DNA from 4 places in the Saccharothrix lopnurensis genome. Region 4 is predicted to be linked to each of the others. Evidence: riboswitches for the same ligand, from Rfam matches in the RefSeq annotation. Region 4 holds a riboswitch; each other region holds the start of a gene.

The links. Region 4 has a riboswitch for cobalamin ahead of ACFP3R_RS06385 (CbtB-domain containing protein). Riboswitches for the same ligand answer to the same signal wherever they lie in the genome.
Region 1: it holds a riboswitch for cobalamin, as region 4 does, so the genes downstream of both, ACFP3R_RS26900 (putative cobaltochelatase) here and ACFP3R_RS06385 (CbtB-domain containing protein) in region 4, are expected to answer to the same signal.
Region 2: it holds a riboswitch for cobalamin, as region 4 does, so the genes downstream of both, ACFP3R_RS20865 (hypothetical protein) here and ACFP3R_RS06385 (CbtB-domain containing protein) in region 4, are expected to answer to the same signal.
Region 3: it holds a riboswitch for cobalamin, as region 4 does, so the genes downstream of both, ACFP3R_RS20850 (ribonucleoside-diphosphate reductase subunit alpha) here and ACFP3R_RS06385 (CbtB-domain containing protein) in region 4, are expected to answer to the same signal.

What each region holds. Positions count from the first base shown of each region.
Region 1 covers NZ_JBHSQO010000035.1:27,032-31,742, forward strand. Annotated here, with positions in the region: gene ACFP3R_RS26890 (cobyrinate a,c-diamide synthase) at 1-487, opposite strand, end outside; gene cobO (cob(I)yrinic acid a,c-diamide adenosyltransferase) at 481-1,095, opposite strand; gene ACFP3R_RS26900 (putative cobaltochelatase) at 1,105-3,129, opposite strand; cobalamin riboswitch at 3,170-3,307, opposite strand; gene ACFP3R_RS26905 (cytochrome P450) at 3,416-4,645, opposite strand; gene ACFP3R_RS26910 (8-amino-7-oxononanoate synthase) at 4,682-4,711, shown strand, end outside.
Region 2 covers NZ_JBHSQO010000020.1:132,054-136,764, reverse strand. Annotated here, with positions in the region: gene ACFP3R_RS20870 (choice-of-anchor P family protein) at 257-1,975, shown strand; gene ACFP3R_RS20865 (hypothetical protein) at 2,026-2,400, opposite strand; cobalamin riboswitch at 2,511-2,633, opposite strand; gene ACFP3R_RS20860 (hypothetical protein) at 2,806-3,321, opposite strand; gene ACFP3R_RS20855 (ribonucleotide-diphosphate reductase subunit beta) at 3,751-4,711, opposite strand, start outside.
Region 3 covers NZ_JBHSQO010000020.1:127,169-131,879, reverse strand. Annotated here, with positions in the region: gene ACFP3R_RS20850 (ribonucleoside-diphosphate reductase subunit alpha) at 1-2,692, opposite strand, end outside; cobalamin riboswitch at 2,813-3,032, opposite strand; gene ACFP3R_RS20845 (glycoside hydrolase family 76 protein) at 3,253-4,711, opposite strand, start outside.
Region 4 covers NZ_JBHSQO010000004.1:260,115-264,825, reverse strand. Annotated here, with positions in the region: gene ACFP3R_RS06400 (GNAT family N-acetyltransferase) at 6-1,190, shown strand; gene ACFP3R_RS06395 (LysE family translocator) at 1,197-1,826, opposite strand; gene ACFP3R_RS06390 ((2Fe-2S)-binding protein) at 1,846-2,502, shown strand; cobalamin riboswitch at 2,552-2,726, shown strand; gene ACFP3R_RS06385 (CbtB-domain containing protein) at 2,752-2,937, shown strand; gene ACFP3R_RS06380 (CbtA family protein) at 2,949-3,686, shown strand; gene ACFP3R_RS06375 (HAD family hydrolase) at 3,744-4,409, opposite strand; gene ACFP3R_RS06370 (PAC2 family protein) at 4,563-4,711, shown strand, end outside.

The DNA of each region.
Region 1 (4,711 bases), on a different contig from region 4:
GCAGCACCTGCTCGTGGCGCGGGGAGCCGACCTGGTTGAGCACCACGCCACCCAGCCGCACGGTCGGGTCGTAGCCGCGGAAGCCGTGCAGCAGGGCGGCCAGGCTGCGGCTCTGGCCCCGGGCGTCGACCACGAACAGCACGGGCGCGGACAGCAGCTTGGCGACGTGCGCGGTGGACCCCAGGCCCTCGGTGTCCACCCGCCCGTCGAACAGGCCCATCACGCCCTCGACCACGGCCAGGTCGCAGCCGCGCGCGCCGTGCGCGAACAGGGCGGGCACCCGGTGCTCGCCGACCATGACCGGGTCGAGGTTGCGGCCCGGCCGGCCGGTGGCCACCGCGTGGTAGCCGGGGTCGATGTAGTCGGGGCCGACCTTGAACGGGGCCACCCGGTCGCCCGCCCGGCGCAGCGCCGCCATCAGGCCGGTGGCCACGGTGGTCTTGCCGCTGCCGGAGGCGGGGGCGGCGACCACCAGCCGGTTCACCACTCGATCCCCTTCTGGCCCTTCTGCCCCGCGTCCATCGGGTGCTTGACCTTGGTCATCTCCACCACCAGGTCGGCGGCCTCGACCAGCGCGGCGGGCGCGTGCCTGCCGGTGATGACGACGTGCTGGTGGCCGGGCCGGTCGCGGAGGGTCTCGACCACCTCGGCCACGTCCACCCAGCCCCAGTGCACCGGGTAGGTGAACTCGTCGAGCACGTACAGCCCGTGCCGCCCGTCCCGGATCCGGCGGGCGATCTCCTGCCAGCCCTCCCGCGCGGCGGCGGCGTGGTCGTCCTCGGTGCCCTGCTTGCGGGACCAGGACCAGCCCTCGCCCATCTTGTGCCACTCGACGGGGCCGCCCTCGCCGGTCTGCTCGTGCAGGCGGCCCAGGGCGCGGAAGGCCGACTCCTCGCCGACCTTCCACTTGGCGGACTTGACGAACTGGAAGACACCGATGGACCAGCCCTGGTTCCACCCGCGCAGGGCGAGGCCGAAGGCGGCGGTGGACTTGCCCTTCATCTCCCCGGTGTGCAGGACGACCAGGGGCCGGTTGCGGCGCTGCCGGGTGGTGAGCCCGTCGACGGGCACGGCGGACGGTTGGCCTTGGGGCATCTTCGGCTCCTACGCGGCTCGGGCGGCGCGGACCACGCCGGCGACCTGGTCGGCGGACAGCTCTTCGAGGCGCAGGCACGCGGCGTCCAGCGCGCCCGCCACCCGCCCGGCCAGGCCGAGCCTGATCGGGCCGTGCTCGCAGTCCACGACCACCGCGGCCACCCGGTCGGCGGCCAGCAGGCCCGCGGCGCGCAGGGCGTCGCGCAGCGGGTCGCCGCCCGTGCCGGAGGCGGTCGCGCGCCCGTCGGTCAGCAGCACCAGCAGCGCGCGGCGGCGCGGGTCGCGCACGCGCTCGGTCCCCAGCACGCGCCGGGCGCGCAGCAGGCCGTCGGCCAGCGGGGTGCGGCCGCCGGTGCGCAGGGCGCGCAGCCGGGCCGCCGCGGCGTCCACCGAGTGGGTCGGCGGCAGGGCGACGGTGGCCTCCCGGCCCCGGAACGTCACCACGCCGACCTTGTCGCGCCGCTGGTAGGCGTCGCGCAGCAGGGAGACCACCGCGCCGCTGACCGCGGACATCCGCTGCCGCGCGGCCATCGACCCGGAGGTGTCGACCACGAACAGCACGAGGTTGCCCTCCCGGCCCTCGCGCACCGACCGGCGCAGGTCCGATCCGCGCAGCTCCAGGCCGGGACCGCCGCGGCCCCGGGCGGCCTGGTGGGGCGCGGCCGCGGCGAGCGTGCCGAGCAGGTGCAGACCCGATCCGTCCACTGTGGAGGGTCGGACCACGCGGCCGGTGCGGGCGCGGGCCCGGGAGCGCTTGCCGGGCGCGCCGTCGCCGACGCCGGGCACCTGGAGCAGGCGGGCGCGGAAGGCGGGGGCGGGGGTGTGCGTGCGCTCGGCGGAGGGGCCGCCGCCGTTCCCGGCGGGCTGCTCGGGCGGGCGACCCGGCAGCTCCGCACCATCACCGTCGGGCACGTCGTCCCCCGGACCGCCGCCGGGGCCGCCGCCGCCGTCGTCGGGTCCCTCGTCGTCGGGATCGCCGTCAGGGCCGTCCTGGGGGCCGCCGTCGGGCCCGTCCGGCTCCCGGGCGGCCTCCTCGCCCTGCCGGAGTGCGTCGTCCAGCTGCTCCTCCTCCAGCCCCGGCTCGTCGAACGGGTCGCGGCGCTTGCGGTGCGGCAGGGCGAGCCGCACGGCCGCCTCCACGTCCTCCTCCGCCACCTCGTCGGCGCCGCGCCAGGCGGCGTGCGCGGTCGCGGTGCGGGCGACCACGAGGTCCGCGCGCATCCCGTCCACCTCGAACGCGGCGCAGATCGCGGAGATGCGGCGCAGCTCGGCGTCCGGCAGCACGACCGCCGCCAGCCGGGCGCGGGCCCCGACGATCCGCGCGGCCAGCGCGGCGTCCTGCTCGGCCCAGCGCGCGGCGAACCCGTCCTGGTCCGCCTCGTAGGCCAGCCGCCGCCGGACCACCTCGGTGCGCGTGGGCACGTCCCGGGCGGCCCGGACGGTGACCGTCAGGCCGAACCGGTCCAGCAGCTGCGGGCGCAGCTCGCCCTCCTCCGGGTTCATGGTGCCCACCAGCAGGAACGACGCGGCGTGCGACACGGACACGCCCTCGCGCTCCACGTGCGCGCGGCCCATGGCGGCGGCGTCGAGCAGCAGGTCCACGAGGTGGTCGTGCAGCAGGTTGACCTCGTCCACGTACAGCACGCCCCGGTGGGCGGCGGCCAGCAGGCCCGGCTGGTAGGCGCGCACGCCCTCGGTGAGGGCGCGCTCCAGGTCCAGCGAGCCGATCAGCCGGTCCTCGGTCGCGCCGACCGGCAGTTCGACCAGCCGCGCGGGCCGCCGCTCGGACCCCGCCGCGTGCGGTCCGTCCGGGCAGTCGGTCGCCACCGCCGGGTCGCAGCCGAACCGGCAGCCCGGCACCACGTCCAGGCCGGGCAGCAGCGCGGCCAGCGCGCGGACCGCGGTCGACTTCGCGGTGCCCTTCTCACCTCGGACGAGCACCCCGCCGATACCGGGGTGCACGGCGTTGAGCAGCAGCGCCGTGCGGAGGTCGTCCTGTCCGACGACGGCGGAAAAGGGGAAACGCGCGCCCATGCGGCGGTGTCCTTCCTCGGGTGTCCACGCCCGGGTCCGGTAGCGATGACGTCGGGGGGCGAGTTCCTGGCTCCCGGGGTGAACCGGTCACAGTGGCGGGACCGCGCCGGATTCGCACCGGCTTCCTCGCGCACCCCTACAGCCCCGGCATCGTCGCACCTGCGGCCGGCGGCTCCAAGCCCCGGGGACGCGAGCGCGATCACACCGGGACCGGCCGCACGCCCCCGGCACCGCCGCGGACCAGGCCGGTGGAGGCGTCCCGGGACGTCGACGCGCTGTCGACGCGCTACCGCCGGCCGACCCCGCCCGGGGCCACGAGCCGCCGGGCGGCCGCCTCGCCGGCGGGCCCGTCCCGGTCCCCCAGGTCCACCTCGACGGTCAGCGGCGCCCGGAACGACAGCAGGCCCAGCACCGGCGGCGGGTCCGCCGAGGCCAGCCGCAGGCGCGGGAACCGCAGCGCGGTCTCCCGCAGCACCACCTCCGCCTCCAGCCGGGCCAGGCCCGCGCCGAGGCAGAAGTGCCTGCCGTGGCCGAACGCCAGGTGCGCGCGGGCGTTCGGGCGACCGGGGCAGAACCGCTCGGGGTCCTCGAACGCGCCGGGGTCCGAGCCCGCGCCCGCGAGCATCAGCAGCAGCGGCGCGCCCGCCGGGACCTCGACGCCGGACAGCACGACCGGCTCGGCCGCGACCCGCCGCCAGGTGGTGACCGGTGGTTCCCGGCGCAGCACCTCCTCGACGCACGCGGCCGCCAGGCCGGGTTCGGGCAGCCGCGACCACAGGTCGCCGTGCCGCAGCACCGCGTGGAACGCCGCGCACAGCAGCTGCGTCGTCGTCTCCTGGCCCGCGATCAGCAGGAAGTAGCACAGCCCGGCCGCCTCCCGCAGCGGCACGCCCCGGGCCCGCAGCGCGCCGAACAGGTCGTCGCCGCGCGGGTCGGCGACCTCGATGCGCCCGGTCAGCCACCGGTGGAACGCGGCGGCCGGCCCGGCCAGCTCCCGCTGCCGCGCCGGCGAGACGTCGCCCCAGAACAGCTCCAGCGACGCGGTGCTCCACGCCTTCAGCGCGGCCACGTCCACGTCGCGGATGCCCAGCACCTCCAGCAGCACCACCGCCGGCAGGTCGCGGGCCAGCGCCGGGTGCAGGTCCACCACCCCGGTCAGCCCGGCCAGCCGCGCCGCGGTCAGCTCCGCGATCCGCGGCCCCGCCGCCGCCACCCGCGCGGGCGTGAGGAAGCGGGCGACCAGCCGGCGCAGGGCGGCGTGGGTCGGGGTCCCGTTGTTGGCCAGCGTCGGCGGCAGCGAGAACCCGGCGCGGGCCAGCTCCCGCAGCACCGGGCCGGGGATCGGGACCACCGCGGTCAGCGCGTTGTCCGGGCGGAACCGGCGCGGGTCGGCCAGCACCGCGCGCACGTCGTCGTACCGGCTGACCAACCACAGCCCGGTGCGCCCGTCCCGGTGCACCGGCGCCCGCTCGCGCAGCGACCGCAGGTCGGCCGGTCCGGGCTGGAAGAGGTCCACGCCGGCACGGTAGCCGCCGGGTGCGACACTGCCGGCGTGAGTGTGCGCACAGGTGAGTCGGTGTTC
Region 2 (4,711 bases), on a different contig from region 4:
ATCGGTGGTGAGAGGTGCCGGGAGGACCTGATGACGAGTCCGTCCGCGAAGCCCACACCACCGGCGACCTCCGACCGCACCAGGGCCCCAAGCCCAACAGCGGTCACCCAGGTGGTCGACCCACACCGAACCTGGGGCGATCAGGTGAGCACACGCGGCCAAGTGGGTGCCGACCCACTCCCCGCGCTAATGCACTCCCGTACGGCAACGACGGAACCGGTGCTCGACGTTCCGCCCCGACCAAGGGAGTTCATCGGTGACCACCTCATCACCCACCCACCACCGGCGCAGGCTGCTGCCGGCCATCACCGCGGCACTGACGGCCGTGCCGTTGTCGGTTGCCCTCGCCGCCGTCCACCCCGTCACCGCGACGGCGGAGCCCGGTGTGCCGCAGGCGCCGGTGGTGGTGTTCGCGGAGGACTTCGAGAACGGTCAGGGCACCACGCCCGCCCTGCTCACCGCCTACACCGGCTTACCCCCGGTCAACCAGACCTACGACGCCGACCCCGCCTGGCTGACCGCCTGCAACGGCTGGCTCGCCTCGCTCCAGCAGTCCACCACGCCACCACCCGGCAGCGGTTGCGGCAGCGGCGACTGGCAGGCGGTCCGGACCATGGCCGGAGCCCTGGGGCAGTGGGCGGGCGGCGACCCGGGCGCCAACCACGCCGTCACCGCCTACACCGCGGGCAACCCGGGCGCGGGCAAGGTGCAGTTGGCCACGGAGCAGCCCATCCCGCTGGCGGCGCCCGACCGGTTCCTGACCTTCTCGGTGGACGCGGCCGAGCGGAACTGCTTCGCCAACCACGCGCTGTTCGAGTTCTACCTGGTCGACGGGGCCACCGCGATCCCCACCTTCACCACCCCGATCGAGCCCTGCGCCAACCCCTCGACCGTCATCGGCGGCACCGCCGTGGGCACCTACACCAGCGACCGGCCCGTGCTGTTCGGCGGCTCGTCGGTGGGGGTGCGGCTGGTCAACGCCCAGGCCAGCGGCACCGGCAACGACGCCGCGTTCGACAACGTCCGCGTCCTCGACGTCACCCCGCAGCTGGACGTCGCCTACGGCCCCTCCCCGGTCGAGGTCGGGCAGACGTCCACCCTGGTCCTCACCGTCACCAACACCGCCGAGCTGGCGGTCAAGGACGGGTGGGCGTTCACCGCCGACCTGCCGACGGGCCTGACCGCCACCGCCCAGCCCACCACCGACTGCGCCGACGCCACCACCTCCACCGCGGCCGGCGCGGTCACCGCCACCGGCGGCCTGGCCACCGGTCAGGTCTCGTGCACGATCTCCGTTCCGGTCACCGCCGCCCGCGCCGGCACCTACACCACCTGCGCCGCCGACGTCACCGCCCGGGTCGGCCTCAACGCGCCGGGGTGCGCCTCGGTGCGCTTCACCCCGCCGGTGCTGGTGTTCGACGCCCACGCCCACGGCGGCAGGCTGACCGCACCGCTGGTCGGCGTCGGCCCCCTCGCGCCGTCCGACCTGAGCTGCACCACCCAGCCCGGCCTCGACGTGGACCAGCTGCTCGGCGCGGGCCTGCCGGGGATCGGCTCGCTGGGCGTCGTCGACACCGAGGCGCGCGGCGTGGTCGACGGCGACGGCGAGCGCACCGCCACCGCGCACGCCCGCACCGCCGGCGTCTCCCTGCTGGGCGGCCTGGTCACCGCCGACGAGATCCGCGCCAGGGCCGCCGCCGACGAGGACGCCACCGGCGCGGTCACCACCGCGGGCGGCGTCGAGCTGGTCAACCTGCGCGTCAACGGCGTGCCCGTGGTCAACCCCGCGGTCGACCTGACCATCACCATCCCGCTCGTCGCCACGGTCGTGGTCAACGAGCAGCGGTCCCTGGCGGGTGGCGCCGGCATCGCCGTCAACGCCCTGCGCGTCCGCCTGCTCACCGGCACCGAACTCGTGATCAGCCACGCGAGGGTCACCCTGACCCGTCCCGGCGCCCCCTGCCCGACCAGCTGATGCCGCCGGGTGGGGCGGCGGACACCACCGCCCCACCCCGGTGTCGTCGTTCAGGTCGTGCGCGGTGGGGTGCGCGCGTTCGGCGGTGTCACCACCCTGTCCCGGAGCGAGGCCGGTGGTGGCGCGACACCGGGGCCGCCGCCGCTGATCCAGTCGATCACCTCGCGCAGTGCCCTGTCGTCGAGGACCCGCCCCAGCCACAGGGGTTTGGCGCCGGCGGCGCGGGCGGCGGGCGAGGGGTGGACGACCAGCAGGTTGGAGTGCGCGCAGGCGTCGAGGCAGTCGGACAGGCGGACCTCGGCGGTGCCGTCGAGCGCTTCGCGCAGCACGCGCACCTGCCCGTCGTGGTCGACCTGCGGGTGCTTGCGGGTGGTGCCGCAGCAGCACCCCCGGCAGACGGTGACGCGCGGGCGGTCCTCAGGCACGGTCCACCGCCCGCGCGATGGGCAGTGGTGGTTTTGACGACGTCAGGCGCATGGTGGAGCCGCCCTCTCTCGGGGAGATCCGCCCCGGTGGGTGAGGAGGCGACGGCGTGAGTCTCCTGACTCCCGGATCGACGCTCGTCCCGGCCTTCCCACCCCGGGTGGGGCGGTGGCCGCGGCGGGATCTGCTCCCCGGTCACAGTGGCGGGACCGTGCCGGAATGTCACCGGCTTCCTCGTCCGCCGTCGCCTGTGGTCGTCCGGATTGTGGCAACGAACCACCCGCGGTCCGCGCCGAGGTGACCGGTCTCACCAGAGTCGTCCGGGCCCGACGCGTCCGGGCCGCGGTCGGCGCGCACCCCGGCGGTGGTGGCGGGGCGGACCACCCGCCACCACCGCCGGGGGCGGGTCAGATCAGGTAGGTGGAGATGTCGCCGCAGGTGAGGGGGCCTGGTTCGGGGACGGGGGTGATGGCGGTGTGGCAGACCTGGACGGTGACGCGGTCGATGGGCACCGGGGTCGGGGTCGGGACGAGCGGGACGGTGAGCACGAACTCGAACTTGGACGCGCCGGTGGTGCTCTGGCGTTCGGTGTCGACCACGGTGCGGCCGTGGTAGGCGGTGAACACGGCCACCGCGACGGTGCGGGTGGGCGGGGCGCAGGGGGTGGTGTCGCGCAGCGCCACCTCGCCGGTGACCTTGACCGCGGTGACCGGCGAGGGCGACGGGTCCGGCTGCGCGTTGCGCCAGGCCAGTTGGCCCGCGGTGTGGCTGCTCAGGCAGCGGTCGGTGTGCTCGGCCTTGAACGCCACCGACGCCGCGGCGGGGTCGGCGCCCGCGCCGCCGGTGAGGGTGAGGGTGGTCGCGGCGACCGCGAACGACGCGGCGACAGCCCGGCCGAGCCGGGGTAACAGGGGTGACTTCATTCGAGCGGACTCCTTTGTCCTCGCTTCGACTCTTCACCGGTACGCGCCCGCCGGCGGTCCCGGAGGAGGAGGTGCGTCGTGCGGTCGACGCGGACCGGCGGGCTTCGCGGCGTCGCCCCCTGCCGCGGCCGGCCACCACCGCCGGTGCGGTGCGGTTCGGCCTCGACGGGGACGAGCGCGCCGGGACTGCGCGACCCATCTCCGCCTCCTGCGGAACGCGGTGGGCTGAGGAAATGGTTACCGGTGGTGCTCGACCGTGGCAATCCGGCAGCGGAATGCAATTGCGGAGTTCGCCGGGCCCGTGTCGTGGCGAGGCGGGATCGGCGACGCGCCCGAAGGCGGCAACCGCCGCCCGGGGACACGATCGGGTGGATCAGCGCCGGCGCGGGGGAGGGGCCGGGTCGCGCACCACGCGACCCGGCCGGTGGCTCAGTCCCAGTCGAGCGTGGAACCCGAGGCGTACTCGGTGACGCGGGTCTCGAAGAAGTTCTTCTCCTTCTTCAGGTCGATGGCCTCCGACATCCACGGGAACGGGTTGTCGGTGGGGCCGAAGACGGGCGCGAGACCGAGTTGGGCGCAGCGGCGGTTGGTGATGAAGCGCATGTACTGCTCGCACTGGTCGGCGTTGAGCCCGAGCAGGCCGTTCGGCATGGTGTCGCGGCTGTAGGCGATCTCCAGCTCGCACGCCTCGCCGAGCATGGTGCGGATCTCGGCCTGGAACGCCTCGGTCCACAGCCCCGGGTTCTCGATCTTGATCTGGTTGATCGCGTCGATGCCGAAGTTCAGGTGGATGGACTCGTCGCGCAGGATGTACTGGTACTGCTCGGCGACGCCGACCATCTTGTTGCGCCGCCCGAAGGACAGGATCTGCGCGAAGCCGGTGTAGAACCACATGCCCTCGAACACGACGTAGAACGCGATGAGGTCGCGCAGGAACGCCCGGTCGGTCTCGGGCGTGCCGGTGCGGAACGCGGGGTCCTCCAGGTGCCGGGTGTACCGGAGCGCCCAGGCGGCCTTGTCGGTGATGGAGGGCACCTCGCGGTACATGTTGAACAGCTCGCCCTCGTCCAGGCCGAGGGATTCGCAGACGTACTGGAAGGTGTGGGTGTGCACGGCCTCCTCGAACGCCTGGCGCAGCAGGTACTGGCGGCACTCGGGGTTGGTGAGGTTCCGGTAGACGGCGAGCACGACGTTGTTGGCCACCAGGGACTCGGAGGTGGCGAAGAAGCCGAGGTTGCGCTTGATGGTGTGGCGCTCGTCGTCGGTGAGGCCGGTGGGGGAGCGCCACAGGGCGATGTCGGCCTGCATGGACACCTCGGTGGGCATCCAGTGGTTGGCGCAGCCGGCGAGGTACTTCTCCCACGCCCAGTGGTACTTCAGGGGCAGGAGC
Region 3 (4,711 bases), on a different contig from region 4:
TGAGCTTCCCGTCGGTGCCGCGCAGGGTGGACTTCTCCACGCTGGTCGCCGCCGTGGAGCGCAGGTAGTAGGTGGTCTTCAGCCCCTTGCGCCAGGCCAGCCGGTACACCGCGTCGAGCTTGCGGCCGTTCGGGGCGGCGAGGTAGAGGTTGAGCGACTGGGCCTGGTCGAGCCACTTCTGGCGGCGCGACCCGGCCTCGACCAGCCACTCGGAGGAGACCTCGAACGCGGTGGCGTACAGGGCCTTCAGCTCGTCGGGCACCCGGTCGACCGGGGCCAGTGAGCCGTCGAAGTACTTCAGGTCCGCCACCATGGCCTCGTCCCACAGGCCGAGCGCCTTGAGGTCGGCGACCAGGTGCCGGTTGAGGACGGTGAAGTCGCCGGACATGTTCGACTTCACGTACAGGTTGCGGAACAGCGGCTCGATCGACTGGCCGACGCCGCAGATGGTGGAGATCGTGGCGGTGGGGGCGATGGCCGTGGTGTTGGAGTTGCGCATCCCGCCGCGCACCTTCTCCCTCAATGCGTCCCAGTCCAGCGTGGTGGAGGTGTCCACGTCCAGGTCGCCGTCGCGGGCCTCGGCCAGCAGGGCGACGGAGTCGATGGGCAGGATTCCCCGGCTCCACAGCGAACCCTCGAACGACTCGTAGCTGCCGCGCTCGCGCGCCAGGTCGGCCGAGGCGGACAGGGCGTGGTAGCTGATCGCCTCCGTGCTGCGGTCGGCGAACTCCACCGCTCCCGGCGAGCCCGGGACCAGGCGCTGGACGAACAGGGCATCGGTGAACCCCATCAGGCCCAGGCCGATCGGGCGGTGCCGCAGGTTGGACCGGCGGGCCTCGGGGATCGTGTAGAAGTTGATGTCGATCACGTTGTCCAACATGCGCACGGCCGTGGTGACGGTGCGCTCCAACCGGGCCGCGTCCACACCGGCGGCGGTGACGTGGTTGGCCAGGTTCACCGAACCCAGGTTGCACACCGCGACCTCGTCGGCCGAGGTGTTCAGGGTGATCTCGGTGCACAGGTTCGACGAGTGCACCACGCCGACGTGCTGCTGCGGCGAGCGCAGGTTGCACGGGTCCTTGAAGGTGATCCACGGGTGGCCGGTCTCGAACAGCACGGTCAGCATCCGCCGCCACAGGTCCACCGCGCGCACCCGCTTGACCACCCGCATCTCGCCCCGGTCGGCGGCCTCCTCGTAGGCGCGGTAGCGCCGCGCGAACGCGCGACCGTAGAGGTCGTGCAGGTCCGGCACCTCGTCGGGGGAGAACAACGTCCAGTCGGCGTCGGCCTCGACGCGGCGCAGGAACTCGTCGGGCACCCAGTTCGCGGTGTTCATGTCGTGCGTGCGGCGGCGGTCGTCGCCGGTGTTCTTGCGCAGGTCGAGGAACTCCTCGACGTCGACGTGCCAGGTCTCCAGGTAGGCGCAGGCCGCGCCCTTGCGCTTGCCGCCCTGGTTGACCGCCACCGCCGTGTCGTTGGCGATCTTCAGGAACGGCACCACGCCCTGGGACTCGCCGTTGGTGCCCCTGATGTGGGCGCCCATGCCGCGCACCGGGGTCCAGTCGTTGCCCAGGCCGCCGGAGAACTTCGCCAGCAGCGCGTTGTTCCGGTAACCCCGGAAGATGCCGTCCAGGTCGTCGTCCACGGTGGTGAGGAAGCACGACGAGAGCTGCGGCCGGGTGGTGCCGGAGTTGAACAGCGTCGGCGTCGAGGCCATGAAGTCGAAGCTCGACAGCAGCTCGTAGAACTCGATCGCGCGGGCTTCCCGGTCGTCCTCGCGCAGGGCCAGGCCCATCGCCACCCGCATGAAGAACGCCTGCGGCAGCTCGTAACGGGTGCCGTGGTCGTGCAGCAGGTAGCGGTCGTAGAGCGTCTGCATCCCGGGGAAGTCGAACTTCGCGTCGCGCTCGGGCCGGATCGCGGCGGCCAGGCGCTCGACGTCGAAGTTCGCCAGCTCGGGGTCGAGGCGGTCCAGCTCGACGCCCAGCCGCACGTACGCCGGGAAGTGGTCCACGTAGGACGTCCGCCCGCCGGCGCCCTCCACCGGGCGGCCGGCGACGCGGGTCAGCGCCTCGCGCCGCAACCGGTCCAGCAGCAGCCGCGCGGCGACGTAGGAGTAGTTCGGCTCGGTCTCCACCAGCGTCCGCGCGGCCATCACCAGCGCCACGGACAGCTCGTCGACCGTGATGCCGTCGTACAGGGTGCGCCGCACCTCGGCCAGCACGGCCTCCGGCGAGGTGTCCGCCAGGTCCGCGCACGCCTCGCCGACCACGACCCCGACGCGGTCCCAGTCCAGCGGGACGAGTTCCCCGTCCGGGCCCTTGACGCGGAACTCCGGCGCTGAGGGCACGACTTCGCGCGCCTTGGCCCGCTTCTCGCGGTAGAGCACGTAGGCGCGGGCCACCTTGTGGTGGCCGCCGCGCATCAGGACCAGTTCGACCTGGTCCTGGATCTGTTCAACGTGCAGCGCGGTGTCGGGACGGGCGTGCTTGAGCAGCGCGGCCCCCACCTGCGCGGTCAGATCTTCCACCAGGGGGTGCAGCCGGGACGACGACGCGGCGGCGTCACCCTCCGCGGCCAGGAACGCCCTGGTCATCGCCACCGCGATCCTGGTGGCGTCGAACGCCGAGGCACCGCCGTCGCGGCGGATCACCCGCACCTGCGCGGTGGTGCTCGTGGTTGTGGTCGGCACAGCCCTCTCCTCGCGAGCCTCGAACGGCCCGGAGCACGCGGGAGGTGCCGCAGACGCGCGCACGACGGCGCGCCGATCCGCGTCGGCCCGCCCACGAGGCCCCGGACACGCGCACGCCGGCCGGCGCGCGCACCGACGGCAGGTCTTCGGACTCGCGGGCACCCGACCCCGAAAGGACCGGACCTACTGGCCGTCGCTTCCCACGCGAGACGCGCAGTGCTTCGTTGACGGCGGTCGTTCCCACTCACCGCTGCGGGGCAGTCCCGGATTCGCACCGGGTTCCCTCTTGCCTCCTCCGCCCTTCGGGAAGGGCGTCGGAACCATCGACGGCGGGAACACTACATGTTGTAGATCGTCCCGCAACCCGACCCCACATGAGCGAGGGTCGCGAAGATCACTCCGCAGGTCGTGCGTGCCGCCGTGCTCGCCCGGGGTGCGGGGGGCCGGTGTCGCGGAGTGCGGTCGGCGGCGGTCGTGCGGATGGCGTCCCTGGTTACCGCTGGTGCACCGGTCCGGTGAACGGCTCCCGGGACTGCTCCGGACGTCGTCCGGCCAACCGGTCAGCCGGCGGCGTTCATCAGGTCCACCGCGCTGTGCTGGCGCGCCGCGTCGCTGCGCTGGAACGGCCCGGCCCACGGCTGGTCGTAGGAGTCGCTGCTGGACCGGTCGCGCGCGTGGGCCGTGTCCGCCTGCCGGGTGAGGTAGGCGGTGTACGGGCGGTCCGGCAGCGCCCGGTTCAGCTGACCGAGTCCGCGCACGAAGGCGCCCTTGAAGGACGGGACGTCACCGCCGCCGCCGTTGTCGAACACGATCCCACCCGGGTTGAGCGCGGAACTGGTGGTCGAGGCGTTGGCCAACGCCCGCGCCCGCGTGAGGTACGCCTGGTCGCCGGTGGCGCGGTGCAGTTCGGTCAGCGCGGCCAGCGGCACGCCCTGGTTGTAGCTCCACGGCGTCTGGCCGTTGTTGCGGCACGTCGAGGTGACGAGGCCGTCGTTGACCAGGTTCGAGCTGGTGATCATCCCGGTGCCCTCGAACCACTGCCAGCCGTTCCGGGCGCGCTGCACGTAGGTGGTGTCACCGGGCAACCGGTTGTGCAGGGCGGCGTTGAGCTGGACGTACAGCGAGTTGGCGATGGCGTTCTTGTAGGTCCGGCTGGAGGTCCACCAGATGCCGCCGCCGCAGGTCTGGTCCCAGTAGCGGTGGATGTGGTCGGCGCCGGTGCGGGCGGTGTCGAGGTAGCGGCGGTCGCCGGTGAGGTCGTAGGCGGCGATCCACGTCAGCCCCCACCACGCGACGTCGTCGTTGTACTCGTTGATGAAGTTGCCGTCCCAGGCGGTGCGGTTGAGGTCGAAGGTGCGGGCGATGGCGTAGCGGTAGGAACCCATGCCGCTCACCCGCGCGTTGTCGATGATCGCGTTGAGCGCGTTGGCGGAGTTCCACCAGCCCGTGGTGTCGAACAGGCCGGTGTCCGGGTTGTACCGCTGCATCAGGGCGGTGGCCGCGGCGGTGCGGCGGTCCCAGGCGTTCCACGTGGTGCGGTACCAGCTCGTGCAGGCGATGGTCGACGACCCGGCGGGCTGGCCGCAGGCGCGCAGCAGCCCGACGCGCAGCCCGGCCCAGTCGTCCACGTTGTGCATGAGCGTGCGCCAGCCGCCGTAACCCGCCGGGGTCGTGGTCGAGCCGACCTTCGGCTGCCACGTTCCCCCGGCGTCGTAGGAGCGGTCCAGCCAGACCGAGTCGCCTTGACCGCCGCCGCTGATCACCGCCCAGCCCATGGTCTCGGTGCTGTCGAAGTGCAGCGCGACCCGGCGGGTTCCGGCGGGCGCGGACTGGGCGACCCGTTCCCCGGCCGAGAGCGCGGGATCGCGCCCGTCGCAGTGGGTGTTGCAGACCGGGGCGAGGGCGGCGGGCGGCGCGGCCGTCGTCGACGGTCGGGTCCGGGACCGGTGCGCGCCGGGCGGCAGCGCGGGGTCCCGGTCGTCGCAGTAGCTGTCGCAGACCGTGACCACCGGCGGCGGC
Region 4 (4,711 bases):
CGGCGATGACCCTCAGCGACGGCCTGGTGCTGCGGCCCGCACGCCCGGAGGACCTGGAGCGGATCGGCGCGCTGCTGGCCGACCGGGGCGAGCCCGAGGACGCCGTGGACCACCGCCTGGTGGTGGAGGACCCGGACGCGGGCTGGGAGGCGTGCGCGGTCGTCGTGGACGGCGACCTGGTGGTGTCCACCGCGACGCTGCTGGACGAGACGCTGGTGCTCGGCGGGCTGGAGATCCCGGCGGGCCAGGTCGAGCTGGTGGCGACCGACCGGCGCTACGAGGGCCGGGGCGCGGTGCGCGCGCTGATGGGCTGGGCGCACGAGCGGGCCGCCGCGCGCGGCCACCTGGTGAACATCATGCTCGGCATCCCCTACTTCTACCGGCAGTTCGGCTACACCTACGCCGTGCCGTACGCCGCCACCCGGGACGTGACGGGCACACCGGCCGGCGCCGGCCACACCCTGCGCGAGGCGACCGCCGCCGACATCCCCGTCCTCGCCCGGTTCCAGGACGCCGAGCAGGCCCCGTTCGACCTGCGGATGCCGCACTCCGCCCCGCTGTGGCGGTGGCTGGTGGAGCGCGGCGGCAGCACCGAGTGGCTGGTGGAGCGCGACGGCGTGCCGGTCGCCTCGGGCCGGACCACGCCGCCGGAGGAGGGGGTGCGGCTGGCGGAGGTGGCCGCGGTGGACGGGGCCGCCGCGCACGCGCTGCTGGCCCTGACCGGGGCGACCGAGGTGACCGAGCGGCCGGGGACGGTCGCGGGCGCGGCGCTGGAGGCGTTCCTGGCCCCGGCGAAGGCCGAGGCGAACTCCTACTACGTGCGCGTCCCCGACCCGGTGGCGCTGCTGGAGCACCTGCGGCCGGTGTTCGGGGCGCGGCTGGCGGCGTCGGCGCGGTTCGCCGGCGAGGAGGGCGAGGCGGTGGTGTCGTTCTACCGCTCGCACGTGCGGGTGCCGTTCGCGGGCGGCGAGGTGGGGCCGGTGGCGGTCGGTGGCACGATGCAGGCCCCCGGCGCGGCGGGCGGGGCGGGCGTGGCGCCGGACATGGTGGCGTCGCTGCTGTTCGGGCCGCACGGGATCGAGGGGCTGACCGCCCGGCAGCCCGACGTGTACCCGGGCCCGGAGGAGGAGCTGATGCGGACGCTGTTCCCGCCGGTGCGGTCGGACGTGCTGACCTTCTACCTGCCGTAGCCGCGCTCAGCCCCCGAACAGGGTGGGCGCGAACTCGACGCCCAGGGCGACCCCGGCCAACCCCAGCAGCACCCCGGCGAACGTCAGCGCCCGCCGGTAACCCGCGTCGCCCAGGTGCCGGCGCCCCCGCGCCACCACCAGCGCGATCACCACCTTCCCACCCACCAGGGTCGCGTAGAAACCGACCAGCAACGCCACCCCCGCCCCGGTCGACGCCCGCCACGTGGTGACGGTCAGCGGTCCCAGCGCGGTCGCCCACGCCACCCACGGGTGGGGGCTGAGCAGGTTCACCAGGACCGCCCGGCGCAGCGCCGCGACGCCCGGCGCGGCCGTGGACTCGGACGCCCCCGGCTCCAGCGACGCCGTGCGCGCCTCCCGCACCGTCCGCACCCCGCTCCACACCACGAACAGGGCGCCGACCACGCCGAGCACGCCCAGCGCCCGCTCCGGCAGCCGCCCGAGCAGCAGCAGCGTCACCCCGACCACCGCGGCGTCCGACAGCAGCGGCGCGCACGCGGCCAGCACGCCCGCCCGCCGGCCGGACCGCAGCGCCGACGTCACGACCAGCACCAGCAGGGGGCCGGGGCTGATGCTCGCCGCCAGGCCCAGGGACAGTCCCAACCCCAGCGCGTCCACGGGCGGCAGACTAGGCCACGTGTCCGAGTTCTCCCGAGTCCTGACCACCCTGCGGCAGATCCGCGGCCTCAGCCCGTTCTTCGCCCTCGACGTCGGCCGGCCCGACGAGGGCTGGCACGACGGCGCCGCGCTGCTCGACGGGTCCGCCCTGCCCGCCACCGTGGACCGGATCGCCGCCCGGTACCGCACCGCCGAACGGCGCGTCGCCGCCTCGCTGTTCTTCCTCAGCTACACCGCCCGGCTGCTGTCCCCGGTGGTGGCCGCCCGCGCGGTCGGCGGGACGGCGCCGGACGTGCGGCCCGCCAACCTCTGGTGGCGCTACGACGCGGACGGCCTGCGGGTCCGGGTCAAGGAGCCGGCCGGGGGCGTGGGGATCGTCGAGTCGTTGGCGCCGGTGGTGGAGGCCGTGCGCTCGGTCGCCCCGGTGGCGCCCGGCCTGCTGTGGGGCAACGCGGCCTCGTCGGCGGCGGGGGCGTTGCGGTTCGTGGCGCTCGGCGGGGCGGCGAGCGCGGAGGAGTGCGTCGCGCTGGGCGAGGAGCTGTTCGCCGAACCCCCGCTGCGGGGTTGCGGGGACTTCATCCCGTTCCCCGGCGAGGTCGCGTTCCGGCGGCGCAGCTGCTGCCTCTACTACCGGCTCGACGGCGGCGGCAAGTGCGGTGACTGCGCGTTGCGGTGAACCCGGCGGACAAGACGTCCGGCCGGTTGTGCGGCGGGACGGGCGACCTCTATGTTCGCTTCGCCGTGGTGGACGGGAAGCCGGTGCGAATCCGGCGCGGTCCTCGCCACTGTGACCGGGGAGCCAACCCGCCGAGCACGTCACTGGCCGCACGCGCGGCTGGGAAGACGCGGGGACGGTGTCGATCCGGGAGTCAGGAGACCGGCCACGGCACCTGTTGACCTTCCACGAGGCATGGAGGAGCCCGTCATGACGAGCCCCGCGCAGTCCGCCCCAGTCCAGGTCCCCCGGTGGGCCTACGCCGTCGCGCTGGTCGCGCTGGCCGTGACCTGGCTGGTGCTCCAGGAGAACGGCGCGGCGATCGGCCACGCCGCCGAGACGCTCCACGAGTTCTTCCACGACGGGCGCCACGCGCTCGGCGTCCCGTGCCACTGAGGCGGGGCGGCGTGCTCACCTACAGGGACCACCTGGTGCGCGGGCTCGCCGCCGGTGGGGTGTCCGGCCTGCTCGCGGGCCTGGTCGGGCTGGTCGTGGTCGAGGTGCCGATCCGCGCCGCGCTGGCCGTCGAGGAGGCGCGGCCCGTCGAGCCGGGGGCCGGCGGCCACGAGCACGGCGAGCTGGTCGGCCGGGGCGTGCAGGTGTTCGGCGGCGTGCTGGCCGCGGTCATCGTCGGGGTGGCGGTGGGCGCGCTGTTCGCCACCGCCTACGCCGGGTCGCGGCGCTGGTTCCCCGACCGGTCGCCGTTCAGCCGGGCGGTGTGGCTGGGGGCGGCGGCGTTCGGCGCGGCGGCCCTGCTGCCGGCGGTGAAGTACCCGGCGAACCCGCCCGCGGTGGGCGACCCGGAGACCGTCGGCTACCGCACGGTGCTCTACCTGGCGCTGATCGCCTCGGGCCTGCTGGTCGCGTTCGGGGCGAGCTGGCTGGCCTCCCGCCTCGGCCACTGGTCACCGCCGCTGCGGACCACGGCGGTCGCGCTGGCCGTGGTGGCGGCGGTGGTGCTGGTGCTGCTGCTGTTCCCGGCCGCGCCGGACGCCATCCCCGAGGACATGCCGAGCGGCGTGCTCTGGGACTTCCGGCTGGCGTCCCTGGCCGAGACCGCCACGCTGTGGCTGGGTCTCGGCGTGGTGTTCGGCCTGCTGGTCGACCCGGCGGTGCGGCGGGCCGACCGCCTGTCGGCGGTGTAGCCGGGGCCGGCGGCCCAGCCGGGCCGGCGATCCGGCCAGGTCAGCGGTCCACCCGGATCAACTGCCCGGCAGCGGGGCGAGCGTCGTCAGGTCGACGCCCACCAGGGAGTCGCGGAACACGCGGCGCTCGCCCCCCGGCACCGGCACGTCGCACGGCACCACCAGGACCGTGCACCCGGCCGCCACGGCGGAGGCCACCCCGGTCGGGGAGTCCTCGACCGCCACGCACCGCGCCGGGTCGACGCCCAGCAGGCGGGCCGCCTTCAGGTAGGGCTCGGGCAGCGGCTTGTTCAGCCCGTCCACCTCGTCACCGCACACCGTCACGTCGAACAGGTCGCGCCCCAGGGTGTCCAGCGCGATCTCGGTCAGCCCGCGCTCGGTGGAGGTGACCAGCGCCATCGGCACCCCGGAGTCGCGCACCGCGCGCAGCGCCTCCCGGGCCCCCGGCCGCCACGGCAGGCCGGCGCGGAACACCTCCTCGGTGCGGCGGACGATCCACGCCGCGCCGTCCCGAACCTCGTCCTCGGTGGGGTCGTCGATGCCCACCTCGGCGAACAGGATCGCCATCGTCCTGGGCACGCTCGTGCCGACCAGCAGCTGACGCGTCTCCAGCGACAGCGTGCCGCCCAGTTTCCCGACGAACTCGGACAGCGGGACGTCCCACAGCTTCTCCGAGTCCAGCAGCGTGCCGTCCATGTCCCACAGCACAGCCTCGACCGTCATCCACGACCTTCCCGGTTCCACGCGACGCCTACCCGACCCTCGGTGGTGGGGTGGCCACGACGCACGGGCGCGCCCCGAAGCGGCGGCGGGACACGACCCGGCGTGGACCAGCCTACGGCGTCGGGTGCGCGCCCGTGGTCGTAGGCTGGCCCGGTGACCGATCCGGACCAGGCCGCCCAGACCCCCTTCGACCCCAGCAAACCGCTCACCAACCCGATCATGGTGGCGGCTTTCGAGGGGTGGAACGACGCTGGCGACGCCGCCAGCACGGCGATCGAGCACCTGCAACTCACGTGGGACGC